Regions from separate parts of the Ectobacillus sp. OTK genome, predicted to be linked through region 4. Evidence: riboswitches for the same ligand, from Rfam matches in the RefSeq annotation. Region 4 holds a riboswitch; each other region holds the start of a gene.
The links. A riboswitch is a leader RNA that binds a small molecule or an ion and turns the genes downstream of it on or off. The one in region 4 is predicted to bind cobalamin.
Positions count from the first base shown of each region.

Region 1: linked by a shared signal. The riboswitch ahead of AC6HZ4_RS14965 (ABC transporter substrate-binding protein) and the one ahead of AC6HZ4_RS12915 ((2Fe-2S) ferredoxin domain-containing protein) in region 4 are both predicted to bind cobalamin.
Region 2: linked by a shared signal. The riboswitch ahead of AC6HZ4_RS04740 (hypothetical protein) and the one ahead of AC6HZ4_RS12915 ((2Fe-2S) ferredoxin domain-containing protein) in region 4 are both predicted to bind cobalamin.
Region 3: linked by a shared signal. The riboswitch ahead of AC6HZ4_RS27605 (HoxN/HupN/NixA family nickel/cobalt transporter) and the one ahead of AC6HZ4_RS12915 ((2Fe-2S) ferredoxin domain-containing protein) in region 4 are both predicted to bind cobalamin.

Region 1 is NZ_AP048547.1:2,994,589-2,996,788, forward strand. Features, by position in the region: gene AC6HZ4_RS14965 (ABC transporter substrate-binding protein) at 1-908, opposite strand, end outside; cobalamin riboswitch at 1,099-1,308, opposite strand; gene AC6HZ4_RS14970 (ArsR/SmtB family transcription factor) at 1,597-1,872, opposite strand; partial or broken gene AC6HZ4_RS14975 (alpha/beta-type small acid-soluble spore protein) at 2,123-2,200, opposite strand, start outside.
Region 2 is NZ_AP048547.1:957,376-959,575, reverse strand. Features, by position in the region: partial or broken gene AC6HZ4_RS04745 (SCO family protein) at 1-29, opposite strand, end outside; cobalamin riboswitch at 487-692, shown strand; gene AC6HZ4_RS04740 (hypothetical protein) at 869-1,351, shown strand; gene AC6HZ4_RS04735 (hypothetical protein) at 1,341-1,847, shown strand; gene AC6HZ4_RS04730 (CbtB domain-containing protein) at 1,837-2,028, shown strand; gene lonB (ATP-dependent protease LonB) at 2,042-2,200, shown strand, end outside.
Region 3 is NZ_AP048548.1:81,290-83,489, forward strand. Features, by position in the region: gene AC6HZ4_RS27605 (HoxN/HupN/NixA family nickel/cobalt transporter) at 173-973, opposite strand; cobalamin riboswitch at 1,128-1,317, opposite strand; gene AC6HZ4_RS27610 (multicopper oxidase domain-containing protein) at 1,780-2,200, shown strand, end outside.
Region 4 is NZ_AP048547.1:2,611,544-2,613,743, forward strand. Features, by position in the region: gene AC6HZ4_RS12910 (NUDIX hydrolase) at 1-420, shown strand, start outside; cobalamin riboswitch at 539-737, shown strand; cobalamin riboswitch at 921-1,106, shown strand; gene AC6HZ4_RS12915 ((2Fe-2S) ferredoxin domain-containing protein) at 1,226-1,609, shown strand; gene AC6HZ4_RS12920 (HoxN/HupN/NixA family nickel/cobalt transporter) at 1,610-2,200, shown strand, end outside.

The DNA.
Region 1 (2,200 bases), 380 kb from region 4:
GACATATCGACAACTTTTCGATGAGCTAACTCTTTAAATAAAGAAGACTTCATATTAAACATCAATATGTGCGTCCGAAGAGACGGAGCGGTTAAAACTTCAATGTTTTTATCTTTCTTCAGTAATTTGATAGAATCAATTGGAACATCCGTTGCAGCATCAACATCCCCAGATTGCAGAGCCATTAATCTTGTATTTCCATCGGCAATAAATTTAATTGTCACTTTTGATAAGAGTGCTTTTTCTCCCCAATAATCCTCATAGCGCTCTACGACAAGCGACTCATCTTTATTGAATTGCTTGAATTTGAAAGCCCCTGTAAGAGCAGGATAACTGTCCTTATTTTCGACCGTTTCCGTATCAACAATGATAGTAGCGGGATCAGCTAAGTGCGTGATCAAGGCTGCATTCGGCTGTTCGGTCACGATTTTCAGTTGACTTGGAGCCAGCACTTCTATTGATTTCACTTGCAATAAATCCTTTGCTTTTTGATCTTTCTCCATTGAGCGCAGCAAGGAGTTTTTCACACTTGCCGCATCCACTTTCTTTCCGTTATGAAAGCGTACGTTTTCCTCTAATGTAAATATCCAGGTCGTTTCATTTTCTTGCTTCCACTCTTTGGCTAACCAAGGTTCTGGCTCCAGTTGTTCATTTAGTTGTATCAAGGTCTCCCCCGTACCAGAGCGCATGACCTCCCAGCTATCGCTGCCATGTGGATCAAGAGTTGCTGGACTCCAAGCGAAAGCCACTGTCAATGTTTTATTAGAAACTGTATCTGCAGAAGCTTCTTTTTTATCCTTTTCTGTTGTTTGTTCAGTCGATGCAGCACATCCGATTAGTGATAGAGCGAAAACAAAGACAGCCATCCAGATAACCAATGTATGTTGTTTGTTCCTACTTCTTCTCATGTACAATCCTCCATTTGTGATTTTTGACAAACAAAAAAAGCATCCCTGCCTAGTATAAGAGGTCAGAAATGCTTGATAAGTTAACATACGAAACAAGACTCATTATGTCTATATGATCCAAAGACAGTATTTGTCCAGACATATGGCCATCAGCGCATACCAACCACCTTCCTAATATCCCGTAGGTCAAGCAGTGATGTTAAAATAGGCTGGTCTCCTGACTTAGGGCATATCTTTCAGACCTTCCCAGGCATAACCCAGTGGTTTTTCTGAAAGTTACCAGCATATCATGCTGATACCCAACACAGTGGCGGGTCCGTGTCGGATTGTAACCGACTTCCCATTTAAGCAGATAAAATCTAAAATAGTTTTATCTTGTACCTATTTTCAAAGTATGAAATTTTTAAACGAAACTTTATTTGATACTGCTTTTGAAAATAAATCCTTTGAATCAAATTGTAAAAACTTAAATATTTTCAATATAAATAAACTTGAGTACCAGAATTCCTACCTAATTCTAGTGTTTATAATTTATCTTGTCAACAAACGTTTCTCTCACTAAGGGTCTCATCACACATCCATCAAGTTAAGAAATTGGTTCTGTGCAAAGCGGCTTCAAACAAAAAGCGAACCGCCGCCGCAATTCGCTTCCAAATAATATAATTTATTTACTAATAGCTAATAACATTTAAGCACTCACTACCACATCAAGGATGGTTTCTACTCGCACGTCCTTTACCTCATAGTAAATCTCCAAACCTTTGCGTGTTCCCGAAACAACATTTACAGCTTTCAATTTTGCTAGATGTTGACTAATTGTACTTTGCGGCATACTGAATTCCTCGTAAAGAGAAGTTACATTTACCGGCCCTTTTTCAATCATAACTTTTATAAGTGCGAGTCGTACAGGATGGGCCACTACTCTTAACATCTCTGCACCATCCTGAAATTCTTCAATATTCATCTCCTTTTCCCCCTCTTCATCATAATACATAAACTACCATGAAATATTAATATAATAATATTACCCAGTAAATCTTTGTTTCGTGTCAGACAAACACTTTACCTTTGTTCATCTATTTAAAAAGGTTCTATTACTTTTGCTCTCCACTAGTCTATTATTAGAACTACAAAATTATATAAAAAAATACAAAATCTCAAAAAAGGAATGTTCTGGTATAAAAAATTTAAACTGATTGGAAATCAGATAACTTAGATCCGTTCGCACGTGAAATTGTCTCAGCACCGGGTGTGATGCCAAATTCCTGGGCAATTTCGTATTTCATTTGGTC
Region 2 (2,200 bases), 1.7 Mb from region 4:
AGCAGTCCATTTACACGCATTTTTTTCATAGGAATCCCTTTCTCCCTGTTGTTTTTTTATGTAAGGTATGGAGCTACGAGGTAGCCCCATACAAACTTATTTGTTCCGTAACAAACACATACTGTTGAGAATCACAAGAAGCGCAGCACCTGTATCGCTTAGCACAGCAATCCAAAGCGTCAACCAACCTGGGAAGATTAGGACAAGTATTACTCTTATATGAAGGCAGTGTCAGTTTATCAAAATTCGTATATAAACGACAACATAGGATTAAAGAAGGTAATTCTTGAGATACAGAACACATCATACAAAATGTGCCATCCTTTCCATGGTGATAGAGAAAGAATAACGCATTTTTTCGTTTTGGGGGTATTTAATTAGTTTACCTTGATGGCGATGTGGATAATCCCCCTGCAATTGTTTCTTCTTACTACCATGTACAGTAAGTAAAATATCGATTATAATTATCATGATTTATCTAAAAGTTAAATATATTTGGGAAAAGGTGAAACACCGAGGGTGTTTCTTAAAAGGGAAGAACGGTGCAAATCCGACACGGTCCCGCCACTGTAATTGGAGAGCATGCGTAAGTCACTGTGCAAAATGGGAAGGCTTATGCAAACTGAATGTGTTATTCAGTAATATGCGTTTGATCCATAAGTCAGGAGACCTGCCTTTTTCTTGTTATCACAAGTAAGCCTACGAGGATAGGGGAGGTGAAATAAAGAGCTTTTTTGGGCCTTTTTCTGGCCTTTTTAGCTTTTATTTGCACTTTCTGCACTTTTGTAGAAGGTGTTTTTTATTTTTCAGAATGGAGGAAAAGATTGTAATGATAAGAACGACTTTCATAAGTGTATTCGCCTTTATAATGTTTCTATCAATGATGCCGCTCACATCGATAATGGCGGAAGAAAAAGTACAAGTTGAAGTAAAAAATGGACAGGGTAAAGAAGCACGGCCTGATTTGGATACCGCTAAAGTAGAGCTAACGCTTCCGGATATTCAAAACGGCTCCGCGCATATTGTTCTTAGTAGCCCAGAGAGAAAATTTTTCTCGCCAACAGATTTCCCCATGGTTGAAGGTACAAAATTAATAAATTCCACCTTTTCTGTGGAAAATGGGAAAGCTTCATTTGACTACATGTTCCCTATTCGCGGCGACTATCAAATGAAAGTAGAAGTCATGGACGAGAAAGGTAAATCGGTTGGAACTCATGAACTTCTCATCAATATCCATGAAAATCCGGTCGAAGTAAAAAAAGCGATTATTTTCATTGTTTCTCTAGCTCTATTTGGATTCATTGCCGGATTTGTATTGGCGAAAAGGAGGAAGAACGTACATGCGATCTAAATTCATATTAGCTTTGGTTCTCATTTTTATACTGACGATGTCATCCGCTGCATTCGCCCACGAATCACATGTAGGAGGTGCAGAAGGCTATCATGCCCGTGTAGGAGAGCCCTTCACTTTTGAAGGGAAATTGGAAACGCAAGAACAAGGGCCTTTTGAAGTGCGTTTTCAGGCAGTACGATTAGAAGATGGGGCACACATCTTATCTATGAACAGTCGCTCTGTTGACGGATCATACAAATTTGCCATGCAGTTTTTTGACGGAGCAGAACATCAAGTAACCATTTCCCTCATCGATCCGAAGACAAACTCTGTGATCTCAGAAAAGAAAATGAAGGTTGAAGTGCAAGCATTCCATCCTCCAATGTTTGTCAAAATGAAAACATTAGCATTTTTGATACTTATAATTATAATTGGAATGCTTTTAGGTATAGGTGTGACACGATTGAAAAAAGCAAATCGACTAACGGAAGGAGAGCGTACTCATGTCGTATAAATTTGAACATACCAAGAAAACAGGTTTTAAAAATATCTTTTTGTCACTCCCGATGCAATTAACCGTGGTTGCTATTTTAGCGGGTATCGTACTTTATACCACTCTTTTTTCCGGTTACGCTCCCGTTCATGATACGCTTCATGAATTACGACATTCGTTAATGTTCATTCCATGCCATTAAGGTGGTTTTTTCATTGAATCATATTTTAATTCAATTTTTCTCTATCGTGATGAACCGTTTTGCCAAGAAGCGACAAGTACTAGCACTTGAACAGACGATTTCTATGTTTCTTCGTTTTTATAACAAAAATCCAGAACAGCTTTTTTCGCTATTATATGGTTTTCGCAATGAT
Region 3 (2,200 bases), on a different replicon from region 4:
CTTTACTTCCGCTTTCAGGAATGTTGTGAACAGAACAAAAATCCCTCAGAACTTGTGAGGGCACTAAAAAAGATCATGATGTTTTAAAATCACAGCCCTTTTCAGTGCTCCCTTGCTATCTTATAAGTAACAAAAAAGCTCTGACACCATAAAATTGTCAGAGCTTTTTTTATTAATTTGTAGTATGTGTTTCAATGCTTTGTTTCCTAGATCGAACACTTACAAAGGCAAAAGTGGCGACTAAAAAAATAAAAAGAATGATTCCCACGATTTCGAAATTGAGTTCTGCCCACGGATTAAAGAAGGTAAATGCCAGATAGAAGGAAACCCCATACGCTAAGACAACAATCACCCAACCCAGGATTCTTGACGCAGACTGGCCGATTTTGCTTGACTGATTCACCATTTTATAGACAATTAATGAATCAATTGTATCTGTAATCATCATGCCAAACATAAAAACTAGTCCTAAAAGTAAAGGTGTATATTCACCTGCATTCCCTGCTGCTAAAGACCAGACAGCCGTTTGACTTACCGTCTCGGCAGCCAAGGCAAACAAAGCCCCTACTAAAATAATAAGTAAAGGATTTGTTGTTCCCTTAGCAACTCTAGGAATAAATTTACCCTTTAATCCACTCAATTGAAATTCTTCCTGATTATTTCTGGTGCGCAATAGATTATAAGTATTTAACGTTCCAATAAGGAATAAAGAAACAATCGACACCCAGGATGCAATATTATCAAAATAAGTTGGGAATGAAAAATTCTCTATCACCATTCCTAAAATACTAGCTATTACAGCTACCATTCCTCCATGACCCAATGCAAATAATGTACCCACCCAACGTGCAAACGGACTGCCCATTCGCCAATTATAACGAGTTTGTCCATCAATAAAAGCAAGATGATCCGCATCTAGTCCATGTCGAAGCCCTAATACAAAAACAAGTAAAAAAAGTGATACAGTTTCCATGTGAAAATTCCCCCTTTTTATAAATAAACAAGACATAAAAAAACCTTAACCTTTAACTGGTTAAGGATTCATGGGTACGCGCAAATAGACGACAAAATGGCAGAATACAATTGTCGCTTCATCTCCGTACACCTCTCCTTTCCGCGAAGGCTGTTTTGGTGTTACAACCTAGGTAGGTCTCCTGGCTTTTGAATCATCGCGCTCTATCGTCTTCCCCAAGATATGGTTGAGTGACATACATGATAGAGAACTCCTCAATTACAGTGGCGGGACCGCTCGGGATTTGCACCCGATTCCCTGTTACCCCTTGCTCTCACAAGGGCACCTAGTTTGCTTACAATATGATGTTGTAACTTGATTATACGTATAATTCTCAAAATGTAAAACTTAATTTTTTATGCTATAACTCTGTATTAGTTTACATCCTAATTGGCTAATAAGAGAATCACAGTATATTTAACCTGTATCCATGTTAGATTACCATAACAGACTTGATATTCAACGTATCTTTAAATCTTAGAAGAACTTCTTTTAGGTCGCTTACTGAAGAAAGTTTTTCTAGACTTAAACTAATTTTATGAAATAAGAAAAATTTACTTCTAATCCAGTGTTTTCATATCAGTAATTACCTGAAATGCTGCTGATTAAGCAATAAAATATGGATATTAAATCCAAATTTGACACTTAGTTTACAGATTGTTTCGGTGACCCTAAAAAATAAACATTGACAAACCTTTCCTTTGAGAATAAATTTTAGCTTAACAACATATTTTTGCGTTAAGGAAACTTTTTTAGGGGGATTAAAAATGTCTGAACAAAACCAATTTTCCAGAAGAGATATATTAAAGTTGGGATCTGCTGGCGCCATAGGCTTGGCAGGGAGTTATTTTCTAAATAGTTTAGCGCCTTTTACCCCTTCGGTTAAAGCGCAATCTCATACCAAAAACCACAGTAATACAGATCATAGTCAGATGATGAATGACAGTATAAAAACTTCAGGATATAAAATGGCAGAAAAACTACTGACTGAATTTGATTATGGGAAGGTCACTAGACTTCCTAACGGTCAAATTTTGCGTGAATATACAGTTGTTGCCATCGATAAAGAAATTGAAATCGCAAAAGGCATTAAATTTCCAGGATGGACATATAACGGAACGATTCCAGGACCTACGTTTCGTTGTACGGAAGGGGATTTGCTTCGATTCTATTTTACAAATAAAGGAA
Region 4 (2,200 bases):
GATCGGGATGCGGAATATACGGCAATACGCGAAACGTCAGAGGAGCTTGGAATAAATTTGGAATGTATCACTAATTTATTCCCTTTAGATTATATGGTTTCTCCTTTTGGGACAATCATTTATCCATATGTAGGATTCCTTGAGAATACGGAACAGCTACAGCCTAATCCTTCAGAGGTTGAAGAGGTTTTTACAGTTCCTTTACACCATTTGCGGAATATGCAGCCCGAAATCTATAAGCTTTATTTTAAAATAGAGCCTGAAGAGGGGTTTCCTTTTGATGCAATTGTCGGAGGTAAAAATTATAACTGGCAGGTGCGAGGCCTGGATGAGTATTTTTATTATTACGAGGATCGGGTGATTTGGGGATTGACTGCTAGAATTCTTGCACATTTCTTAGAAATATTAGATGGGAAGTGATTGAGAGTCTGTAATTTTGAAAATTTTTTTAATTATTTGTTGAAAACTTGATATATTTCATCTATCATATGATAAGAAATATTCAGGGTTCTAATTGTTAGAAAATTACATATTATGTTATCAATCAGTAGGATAAGATGCTATAAAGCTTAAAAGGGAATTCGGTGAGAATCCGGAGCTGTCCCCGCAACTGTAAGTGTGAACGAAATGAGCAGACCACTGTATAAGAATGCTTTTGTAAGAGGCAGCTTATATGGGAAGGGCTCAAAGTAGAATGATACACAAGCCAGGAGACCTGTCTTAATCTTATAAAGTTTCAATTTCTTCGGGGATGGAGAATGGGAAGCGATGATGACAAAGGGATTCATATCTATTTGCCCTTTTATGTCTATTTCATCCGCTCAAATTCCACTGAGCGGATTTTTTGCATTTTGATTAATTTCTGTTCCTTATCGTTAAGGATCATTTTCCTTAAATTGTATTTTTGGAAAGAAGAAAATTGCATATGATTTGAATTGGGTGCACAGCGCGTGTTGTGCTTAAAAGGGAAGAACGGTTAAAATCCGTCACGGTACCCGCCACTGTATAGGGGAGTTTTCTTGCACATATGTCACTGAGTCTGATCGGGAAGACGCAAGAAAGCAAAGATCCGAAGTCAGGAGACCTACCTATATTCATTTGTTTCACGAAACCTACGGGCTTATAGGGGAAGTGCAATATCGCGGCATTTTTGTTATGCGTATATTCTGCACCTCTATTCGATAGAGGTGCATTTTATTTTATTAGGATAATAGGAGGGATTAGGATGACAACTTGGAACCTACGAGGAACAAAGCATCATGTACTAATTTGTAACGGGAGCAGTTGTATGAGAAAGGGAGGAGAGGAGGTTACAAAGGCGGTTCGCGATGAGATTGCCTATTTAGATTTAGATTCTGTTGTACATACAACGAGAACGCGCTGTAACGGACGATGCAAGGATGCTTGTGTGATGATTGTGTATCCAGAAGGAACCTGGTATAAGGCTGTTACGCCGGAGTTCGGTACGGAGATTGTGCGGCAGCATTTAGCTGGAGGACAGGTTATAGAGGATGCGGTCATATACGAATATAGCGATGCTGGTTTTGTCGCACCAGAGCAAACAGATTGTATTGTTGGGGTATCAAAGCCCGTAAAGGAGAAGTTCTAAATGGAAGCAATTACTTTTGCTATGCTAGCGATTTTTATAGGAATTCGGCATGGAATGGACGGAGATCATGTGGCTGCAATTGCGGATATGGTAGGCAGCGAAACTGAAAAGAGAAGACGACTTTCTCTTGGAATTATGTATGCTTTCGGACATGGTTTTATTGTGTTTGTTATTGGATTACTATCTATTTTTATCGGCTTAACTTTCTCATCTGCTGTCCGCCAGTGGATGGAAGCGGGAGTAGGGATAACACTTCTTATTTTAGGGATCGTAATCTTGCATTCGATTTTCCGGCAAAAAAAAGAGTATGAGCATAAAAGCCGCATACAAATTGTATATGAGTATATAGCAAGTCTTTTTGGAAGGGACAAACAACAAAAGAGAGTACATCCTGTTTCCTTTGGGATTGCGAGTGCTTTCTTAATAGGGATTATTCATGGAATTGGAGTAGAGAGCCCTACGCAAATTGCTCTCATTTCACATGCGGTTGATCTGAACAGCACATTAGCTGCCACGATGCAACTCATTCTTTTTGTGATTGGACTGCTTGTTTCCACCATATGTATCACATTTTGTCTGTCTTGGGGGTTT